Regions from separate parts of the Pediococcus inopinatus genome, predicted to be linked through region 1. Evidence: a T-box and tRNA genes for the amino acid it is inferred to sense, from the RefSeq annotation. Region 1 holds a T-box; the other holds one or more tRNA genes.
The links. A T-box is a leader RNA that pairs with one kind of tRNA and senses whether it is charged. The one in region 1 lies ahead of tyrS (tyrosine--tRNA ligase), so its partner is inferred to be a tRNA-Tyr.
Positions count from the first base shown of each region.

Region 2: it encodes a tRNA-Tyr, which carries the amino acid that the T-box ahead of tyrS (tyrosine--tRNA ligase) is inferred to sense. The anticodon was not compared.

Region 1 covers NZ_CP019981.1:2,052,693-2,057,052, forward strand. Annotated here, with positions in the region: gene PI20285_RS10180 (AzlC family ABC transporter permease) at 1-599, shown strand, start outside; gene PI20285_RS10185 (AzlD domain-containing protein) at 584-910, shown strand; T-box leader at 958-1,161, shown strand; gene tyrS (tyrosine--tRNA ligase) at 1,225-2,478, shown strand; gene PI20285_RS10195 (LysR family transcriptional regulator) at 2,902-3,807, opposite strand; gene PI20285_RS10200 (aminotransferase-like domain-containing protein) at 3,938-4,360, shown strand, end outside.
Region 2 covers NZ_CP019981.1:1,491,900-1,496,259, forward strand. Annotated here, with positions in the region: gene PI20285_RS07590 (UDP-N-acetylmuramoyl-L-alanyl-D-glutamate--2,6-diaminopimelate ligase) at 1-730, shown strand, start outside; gene PI20285_RS07595 (alpha-L-rhamnosidase-related protein) at 793-2,826, opposite strand; tRNA gene PI20285_RS07600 (tRNA-Gln) at 2,981-3,052, opposite strand; tRNA gene PI20285_RS07605 (tRNA-Tyr) at 3,062-3,144, opposite strand; gene PI20285_RS07610 (metallophosphoesterase) at 3,252-4,073, opposite strand; gene PI20285_RS07615 (peptide MFS transporter) at 4,208-4,360, opposite strand, start outside.

The sequences.
Region 1 (4,360 bases):
GTGTTTTAGAAATATTTTTAATGTCGCTAATTACATATGCGGGGTCGGCACAATTTATTATGGTGAGCTTAATGCTGGTTGGAAGCTCCATTCCATTCATCATGTTGTCGGTCTTTTTGGTTAATGCGCGATTCATTTTGATGAGCACCACAGTTGCCCAATATTTTCGGAAGGATTCACTGGGACAAAACATTGGCATCGGATCGTTGTTAACTGACGAATCGTTTGCATTGAGTATGAACAAGCTTAATTTCACGGATCATCATCTCAAACCTGGCTGGATTCATGGTGCAAACATTGTGGCTTACTTAACGTGGGCGTTTGCCACAGCAGCTGGCGGATTATTGGGTAATTTGGTGGGCGATCCGAAAGCATTTGGGCTGGATTTTGCTTTGGTGGCAATGTTCATTGGCTTACTTTATCTACAAATGATTACGGATAAAAGTAAGGCCTTTGTTTTTCAAATTTTTATGGTCGTGGTAGTCTGCTTTTTGATGTATGGATTAACGATTTTCTTTTCAAATAATGTAGCGCTGATTGTGACAACGTTGGTCGGCTGCTTTTTAGGGATGGTGATTGAACAATGGCGCTCACGATGAACGTATTATGGACAATTATCGGGTGTGGCATCGTGACTTGGCTATCACGGGTAATCCCATTTGTCCTGGTTAAAAACTTTGATTTGCCAAAATGGCTGATTCAGTATTTAAGCTTTGTGCCATTGGTGATTATGACGGCCTTAATTATGGAAAATATTTTTACCCATCATGCGGGGTCATTGCCAACGGTTAATTATGAAAATCTGCTTGCAACAGTACCGACTTTTGTGGCGGCCATTATTTCAAAAAGTCTGATTGTGATTGTTGTGGTGGGGATTGTAAGCATGGCGTTGATTCGGTTGGCTTTTTAAAAAAATTCTTGACTTATCAATATAACTCTCTTAACATGAAACTAATATCAAAAGCAATGCGATAATCGAAGTAGCAGACTGCCCAACATTTCAGAGATCTGGTGGTATTGAGAACCAGAATGTGGTGGTTGTGAATTACAGTTATCAAGCTTCTAAATCTATAAATTAGCGATTCATCTCGTTATCGATGTTGAGTGGTTGCAGTTAATTGCAATAACTTGGGTGGTAACGCGGAGAATTTCGTCCCTAGAGTCTTTATTGACTTTAGGGACTTTTTTTATACTATTTGAAACAAAAAATGAGGAGGAACGGTTATGAATATTATTGATGAACTAAAATGGCGTGGGGCTGTGAATCAAACAACTGACGAAGAGGGGCTACGCGAATTAGCAGAGAAGCAACAAATTGGCTTGTACTGTGGGGTGGATCCTACGGGTGACAGTTTGCATATTGGCCATTTGATTCCTTTTATGATGTTGAAACGATTCCAACTCCAAGGCCATCATCCAGTAATTGTTATTGGTGGTGGAACGGGTGCGATTGGTGATCCGTCTGGTAAAAATTCAGAACGAGTTTTGCAGACGATGGACCAAGTTAAACATAATGAAGATGCCATATCTGCACAAATGATTAAATTGTTTGGGACAGAAAATTTCACCATTGTAAATAACTATGATTGGCTTTCAAAGTTGTCTTTGTTAGATTTTCTTCGCGATTACGGAAAGCTTTTTAACGTCAACACGATGTTGAACAAAGAAGTTGTGGCAAGTCGTTTGGAAGTGGGAATTTCTTTCACGGAATTTACTTACCAAATTTTGCAGTCCATTGATTTTCTTCATCTATACAAACATGAAAATGTGCAACTCCAGATTGGTGGTGCCGATCAATGGGGAAATATTACTGCCGGAATCGATTTAATTCATAAGGTTGAAGGTTCAGATACGGACGTGTTTGCGCTCACGATCCCATTAATGCTTAAGGCTGATGGGACAAAGTTTGGAAAAACGGCTGGTGGCGCTGTATGGTTGGATCCAAAGAAGACTTCACCATATGAATTCTACCAATTTTGGATTAATCAAGATGACCGGGATGTTGTGAAATACTTGAAGTACTTTACATTCTTAGGTGAAGACGAGATTAACGAATTAGCAGATAAGGTTCAGACGCATCCAGAAAAACGGGAAGCTCAGCGCCGTTTGGCGGAAGAAGTGACCAAATTTGTGCATGGTGAACAGGCGGTAGTGGAGGCCCAACACATTACTCAAGCATTGTTCTCCGGTGAAGTGCAAGACCTAACAGCAGAAGAAATTGAACAAGGTTTTAAGAATATGCCTTCTGTTGAGGTTAGTGATGAAAAGAAAAATATCATTTTATGGCTAGTGGATGATACAAAGATTGAGGCATCAAGACGCCAAGCACGAGAAGATGTAAAAAACGGAGCTATTCGGATTAATGGTGAAAAGGTGCAGGATGTAGACGCTGAAATTGATCCTAGTGCGCATTTTGACGGCAAGTTTGTGATTGTGCGTCGTGGAAAAAAGAAGTACTTTTTGGCTAGGGTTAAGTAAAGTGAGTGAGGCAAAACGGTAAGAGGCTGATTGTAAGCACAACGGATGCGGGATCGCAATCCCGCGGGAGTTGTGCTTACAATCAGTCTCTTGTTTTGCCGAGCTGTCCTAAGGCATAGCAAAAAAGTGCAGTAAGAGTGGTGCTGGATGCGAGTTCTTGCGGCCAAACTGTGCCACAAGAATCGACAGCGAACGGAATAAGAAAGATTTTCGTTTCAAAAATCAACCAACGAAATGGAGTAGTGCGGGATCGCAATCCCGCGGGAAGCATACTTATTTCCGGCCTTTTGACGTGCCAAACTGTCCTAAGGCTTAGCGAAAGATCGCCACTGGCTTCGAAACTGCAACTACTATATAGAAGAAAAAATAAAAAACGACTAGTTTTCAAGCAGTAAAATTGCTTGTTGAAACTAGTCGTTTTGTTTATTTAACGGGCTGTCCTAAGTAATCAGCTTGATAACGGTTTGCGAGATAGTCGTGAATTTCCGTCAACATTAGTTTCGTGGAGGGCGCCTCTGCTTGAGTTTTATTGACACTAAGGCAAATTGTTCGGTAATACTGATGAGAAAATGGATAAACATTGACATCACCAGTCAATTTTTGAAGAGCTAGTTGAGGCAAGATTCCAAACCCAAGGCCACTTTCTACCATTGAAAGAATGGATTGATCATCAATAGAGTACGAAAGGGCATTTGGTGCAACAGCGTAGCGATCCAAAGTCTTCTTTGTGTCACGATCATAATCGATTTGTTGCAAAATGAAGCGGTAGTCGCCAATATCGTCAGTTGTGATATAGGTTTTATTTTTAGGGACAAAGTTAGCGGGCGTGACGCAATAAATGGGGTCAGCTACTAATGACTCGGTAGTTAATTGTGCGTCTACAGGCAGTGCGGCAAAACCAATGTCGACTGTGCCAATTCTTGTCATTTCGGCAATTTCTGAAAACGTTCCTTGAGTGATGGTTACATCAACACCGGGATATTTTTTCTTGAAATGTTGGATAATGGTGGGCAACCAATTAATGCAGACACTACTGAACGCACCTATCCGGATCGTACCTGAGTTTAAACCCCGAATTTGATCGGCAACTTGTTGTAATTGTGATTCACTATTTAAAATATTTTGAATAACTGGCAGAATTTGTTGACCGTCAGGGGTGATCTCCACACCAGTCCGGTTTCGAATGAATAGAGGAAAGCCGAGATCATTTTCTAGTTGGCTGATAGCATGGCTTACCGCGCTGGGAGTAACGTTTAAAACTTTTGCAGCCTGACCAAAATTTTTAGTTGTGACAACTTGTGCAAATATTTCGTAAGAAAAATTAGCCATATTAGCCTCCGCTTTAGTTTGGTAGTGAAAAGGATTCACATTTTATTGAGAACGTTGAGTTTTACTTCATATTAAATAATTAGTATCATGGAGTCAATAAGTATTGTAGATATTATGGGAGGAAATAGAAATGACAGAAGAATTTGCAAGTCGGGTTTCGATAACGTCAAAAAGCGGGTTGAATGCAATCTATCCGAGTCATGACCCGGAAATGATCTCTTTTACTGGAGGATTTCCAGATGCAAGTCTGTTTCCTACCCAAGAGCTTGGCGACAGCTTTCAAAATGTTATTAGTGGAAAGCAGACGCCGTTCCAATATCAAATTGGTGAAGAGTCTGAGCCGTTGCGTAACCAAATTTCCCAATTATTAGCGGCTGATGGGACGCAAGTGGACGCTTCTAAAATTATGGTGACCCAAGGCGCACAGCAAGGATTAGACTTGGTTGCTAAACTTTTGATCAATAAAGGGGATGGCCTGGTAGTTGAAGGGCCCACTTACATTGGGGCTTTGGCTGCGTTCGATGCGTATGAACCAACCTACTATACAGTAGGG
Region 2 (4,360 bases), 560 kb from region 1:
GGCGGCTCACGTGTTAACCTATGGCTTAAATTCTGACGCGATGATTCACGCTCAAAATGTGCAGATTTTCAGGCACGGTACGGAATTTGACCTAGTAGTTTTTGGTGAAATTACGCATGTCACAATGAAATTAATTGGACAGTTTAACGTTTATAATATGTTGGCTGCATTTGCGGCTGCTTATGCTAGTGGTTTGCCTAAGGATCAGATTATCCAGTCTCTAGAAAAAGTTACTGGCGTCAAAGGCCGTTTTCAATCCATCCCCTCAGATACGGGTGTGCGAGTAATTGTAGACTACTCGCACACCCCAGACAGTCTTTTAAACGCGCTGAAAACTATTAATACGTTTGCTGAAAAAGATGTTTATTGCATCATCGGTTGCGGTGGTGATCGGGACCATGGCAAACGTGAACAGATGGCAAAAATTGCGGTTCAGGATAGTACCAAACCAATATTCACTTCTGATAATCCCCGAACAGAGGACCCAGAAGCCATTCTTAAGGATATGATTGCCGGGGTTCCTGATGCCAATGTCCCAGTGTATGTAGATCGTCGTGAAGCCATTCAAGAGGCTGTTAAGGATGCTAAACCTGGCGATGTTATTTTAATTGCTGGAAAAGGCCACGAAGATTATCAAATTATTGGTAACACCAAGCACCACTTTGACGATAGCGAGGAAGCTGCAAAAGCCCTCGCGTTGAAACCAGTGTTGACTAAAAAATTAGTTTAATCTAAAAAAAGACTACGGATAGCAAACGTGTATGTTTTCACGATGCTATCCGTAGTCTTTTTCTAGTAAAGATCGTTAAAACTCAGTTTAAGTTGATGATCAGTAGGAATGGTAATTTGCTTATCTTGAACAAGCAGGGTTCCACCCTTTTTCGTTGCTTGAATCAGTAAATACTTATTTTTAGATTCAAGAGATACATAATCTCCTTTTTCACTAAGGGGAAACTTCGCGTTAAAATCACCTAACAGAGAGAGTTGGGGCTCAATTTCAAACGTTTTGTAACCCGCCTGAGTGGGTCTTAAACCCACCAAATACCGACCAATTAAGTAAATTGGACTTGCGCCCCATGCATGGCATAAACTTTTTCCATATTTATCCCCGTACATCGCATATCGAGCTGCTCCTTTTTCTTTTGGATCAAAGTATTCCCAAAACGTGGTTGCTCCGTTGTCTAACATACCACCCCAATAAGTTTTAATTGTATCCAGCACATCTTGGTAACTCCCGACTTTGGCTAACGCCTCTAGTTCCCAAAATTTAAAATAAGGCGTATTGATGGTCGCAATTAAGGGATTTCGTAATACCTTCTTTACAATTGTTTGTGTTCTTTTTTCATCCACATAATCAAACAAAATGGCAAAGATATTCGCGTGTCTGGTGACGTGTCGTTTTCCTGACTCATAACTATCAATATAGGCTTGCTTTCCTTCATCCCAAAAATATTTATCAATATTTACTCGTAGTCGTTGATAAGTAGCTTCATACTCTTGAGCGTCTTGATTTAACAGCTTAGAAATTTTAATCACACTTTGTAAAGCTCGCGCCAAGACCATTTGTTCTGCACATAGGGTCCCTTCATGATCAAAATCAGCCCAATCAATATAAATCCAATCGCCTTTACGTTCATGAATAAATCCTAGTTTATCCGTTGCTTCAAGTGAAAAATCAATTAATTGTTTCATTTTTGGATAAACAACCTCCACAAATGTTTTATCCGCAAATGTTTCATAATATAACTCAATACTAATTAACCAGTACATGGAATAATCCACAATGGTATCCAAGTGTTGCTTGATATCGAGCTCCCCGCGTAAACCTAGCACTGTCCGTTCGACAATTTCTTTATCAAAAAAGTCATACCGATTCATGTAAAAACACTGAAAAGCATCACCGGCCCAGACCCAACGATCGCGTTTAATTCCATCAATAAAAAAGATTCCGGAACACAGACGCAAGGTACGGTCCGAGACTCGCCAAATCTGATTTAGTTTAGAATCATGTGACTCAAAAGCCCCGATTTTCGGAAATTTAACAAATTCAAAATTCACAAATATTGTCCCAATATCATCCAAACTGGAAATATCAGGAACGTAGATGTAACGAAAGGCACGTAATTTAGTCGTAAATGTTTTGTTGCTTTCATCATAGGAACCATCTGGATCGTCGTGCATCCTAATTTCATGTTTTAAGTAAGCATCTGCAACATCCAAAGCTTCGGTGCGGCTTTCCCCATAACACAATACCATCGTTTGAAATTGTTCGAAAAATTGAATCATAGTTTTAGCAGTTAGGTCATGCCCAAAATCTAATAAAGTCCCGCCATTAACAATTTCAATCCTTTTGGCATTCTGGATTTTATGTGAATATTCAAAATGCATTGGATTCTGTTTGCTATTCGTGAAAAACTGACTTGTTCCGGCAATTACATCGTCACCCAGAAAATTAGAAGCCTTCCAACTATGATCACTATAAATTTCCTTACCTTCAATAAATGCGCATGGCAACCCTGAAAGATTTCCAACGTAAATTTCGATCCGAAAATGGCCAGCCGGACATGTCATTTGACTGCCCAAAATAAACTTCGTTTCCTGACTATCCTCCAGATTAATCAGCTTGCCATATCCCTTACCTTGAATGATAGTTGAAAACGTTTGTGCGTGATCAAACTGGAATTCTTTCCAAAAATAAACGTTATGATTCCAACCCGAAGTATACCAGTAAGCGGGCCAATTCATCCCCCGCTCTTCACGATCAAAGTTTTGTTTCATTGCTTGATAGATTGCAAAATCTCCATGATACCAGATCCAACTTGCCATATTTTTACCTTTCATATAAGTGACCTATTCACAATTTTAGACCACCTAATCCTATTTATCCGCTTACATATATTAAACCACTTTCTACAAATCTCTGTATAAAAAAACTGCTATATGACTAATCTAATGTCATATAGCAGTTTTTATTAATTTATTGGGCTAGATGGGATCGAACCATCGCATCTCGGGATCAAAACCCGATGCCTTACCGCTTGGCTATAGCCCATTCATAAAATGGAAGGGAGTGGATTCGAACCACCGAACCCGAAGGAGCGGATTTACAGTCCGCCGCGTTTAGCCAGACTTCGCTACCCTTCCCTATGAATTGCTTCAACGTTTGAAACGCATCCGACTAAAATATAATACCGAAAATCCAGACAAATATCAAGTCTTTTTAGCAAATTCGTTTAAAAAATCTTCAAAAATCATAATTCAAAGTAAGCTAATCGTGCTTGCCACTCTTCTAAAAACGTATTATGCTGCCATTCGTTGATCCTCTTATTATGATACCCCACTGCTTGGTCATAGTACACCGTTTCCGAAAATTTCTTTGGCTTAGGATGAATATGCATATGGCCAAACACCACAATTTCAGTCTTGAATTTTTCCAATAACTTTCCTAATCGTGCGCTACCCATATACGCATTAGCCATGTTCCAAACATTTCCCTCTGGGGCATACCGAATATAGTCACGCCGCGGAACAAAATGTGTATAGTATAAAACCCGTTTATGAGCCTTCTCAGCCATTTTAAACTGTTTGGTACTCTCATCCAAAACCAAGTCCATTCGTTCACCATCGGTCATTGTTTGCTGAATAGCACCATCTATCCAGTACGCTCGTTTCCAAGTTTCAAAATTGGCGATGGTTTTATCTGGAAGATTATCAGCAAATCCATAATCATACCAGCCATTATTCCCGATCAGACGCCAATTTGTGCCAGGAATATCTAAAAATTGATTATGCATATAGCTAACATCTATTGTACTTTCAAGTTCAGCAAAAGTAACTCCTTGAACCATATCGTGATTGCCAGCAATAAATTTTACTAATGTCTGTGATCCCAATTCCGCCTGCAAACTTCGCACGTAGGCTAGGCTTTTGCCAAAATCATTAAACAAATCTCCAGCAATCAAGTAAATTTCAACATTTTCATTGGCCAAATAGTCAGCCTGTGCTTTGATTGTTTCACTTACATCAAGCCGATTCACATCAAAATGGTTGTCACTAGTAACTGCAATTTTCATAATTTCACCTGTGCTTTTCAAAAACTGATTAATATTTAATTTTACGCTTAATTTTAACTAAAATCCCCTAAAAGACCTTGCCAAATAAAAAAGACCAGTCCTGTAAAACAGAAACTGATCTAGCTTTTTAAAATTTAATTGATTCCAACCATCTTTGAAGAGATCCATCGCGACATAAGTAGCAACAAAAAGCCTACAACGATGCTCACAGCCCCAACAATTAAGAAGTAAGGAACTTCTGTGGCACTGGTGTAAAAACGCACAATCTGCGAATTAATGGCCTGTCC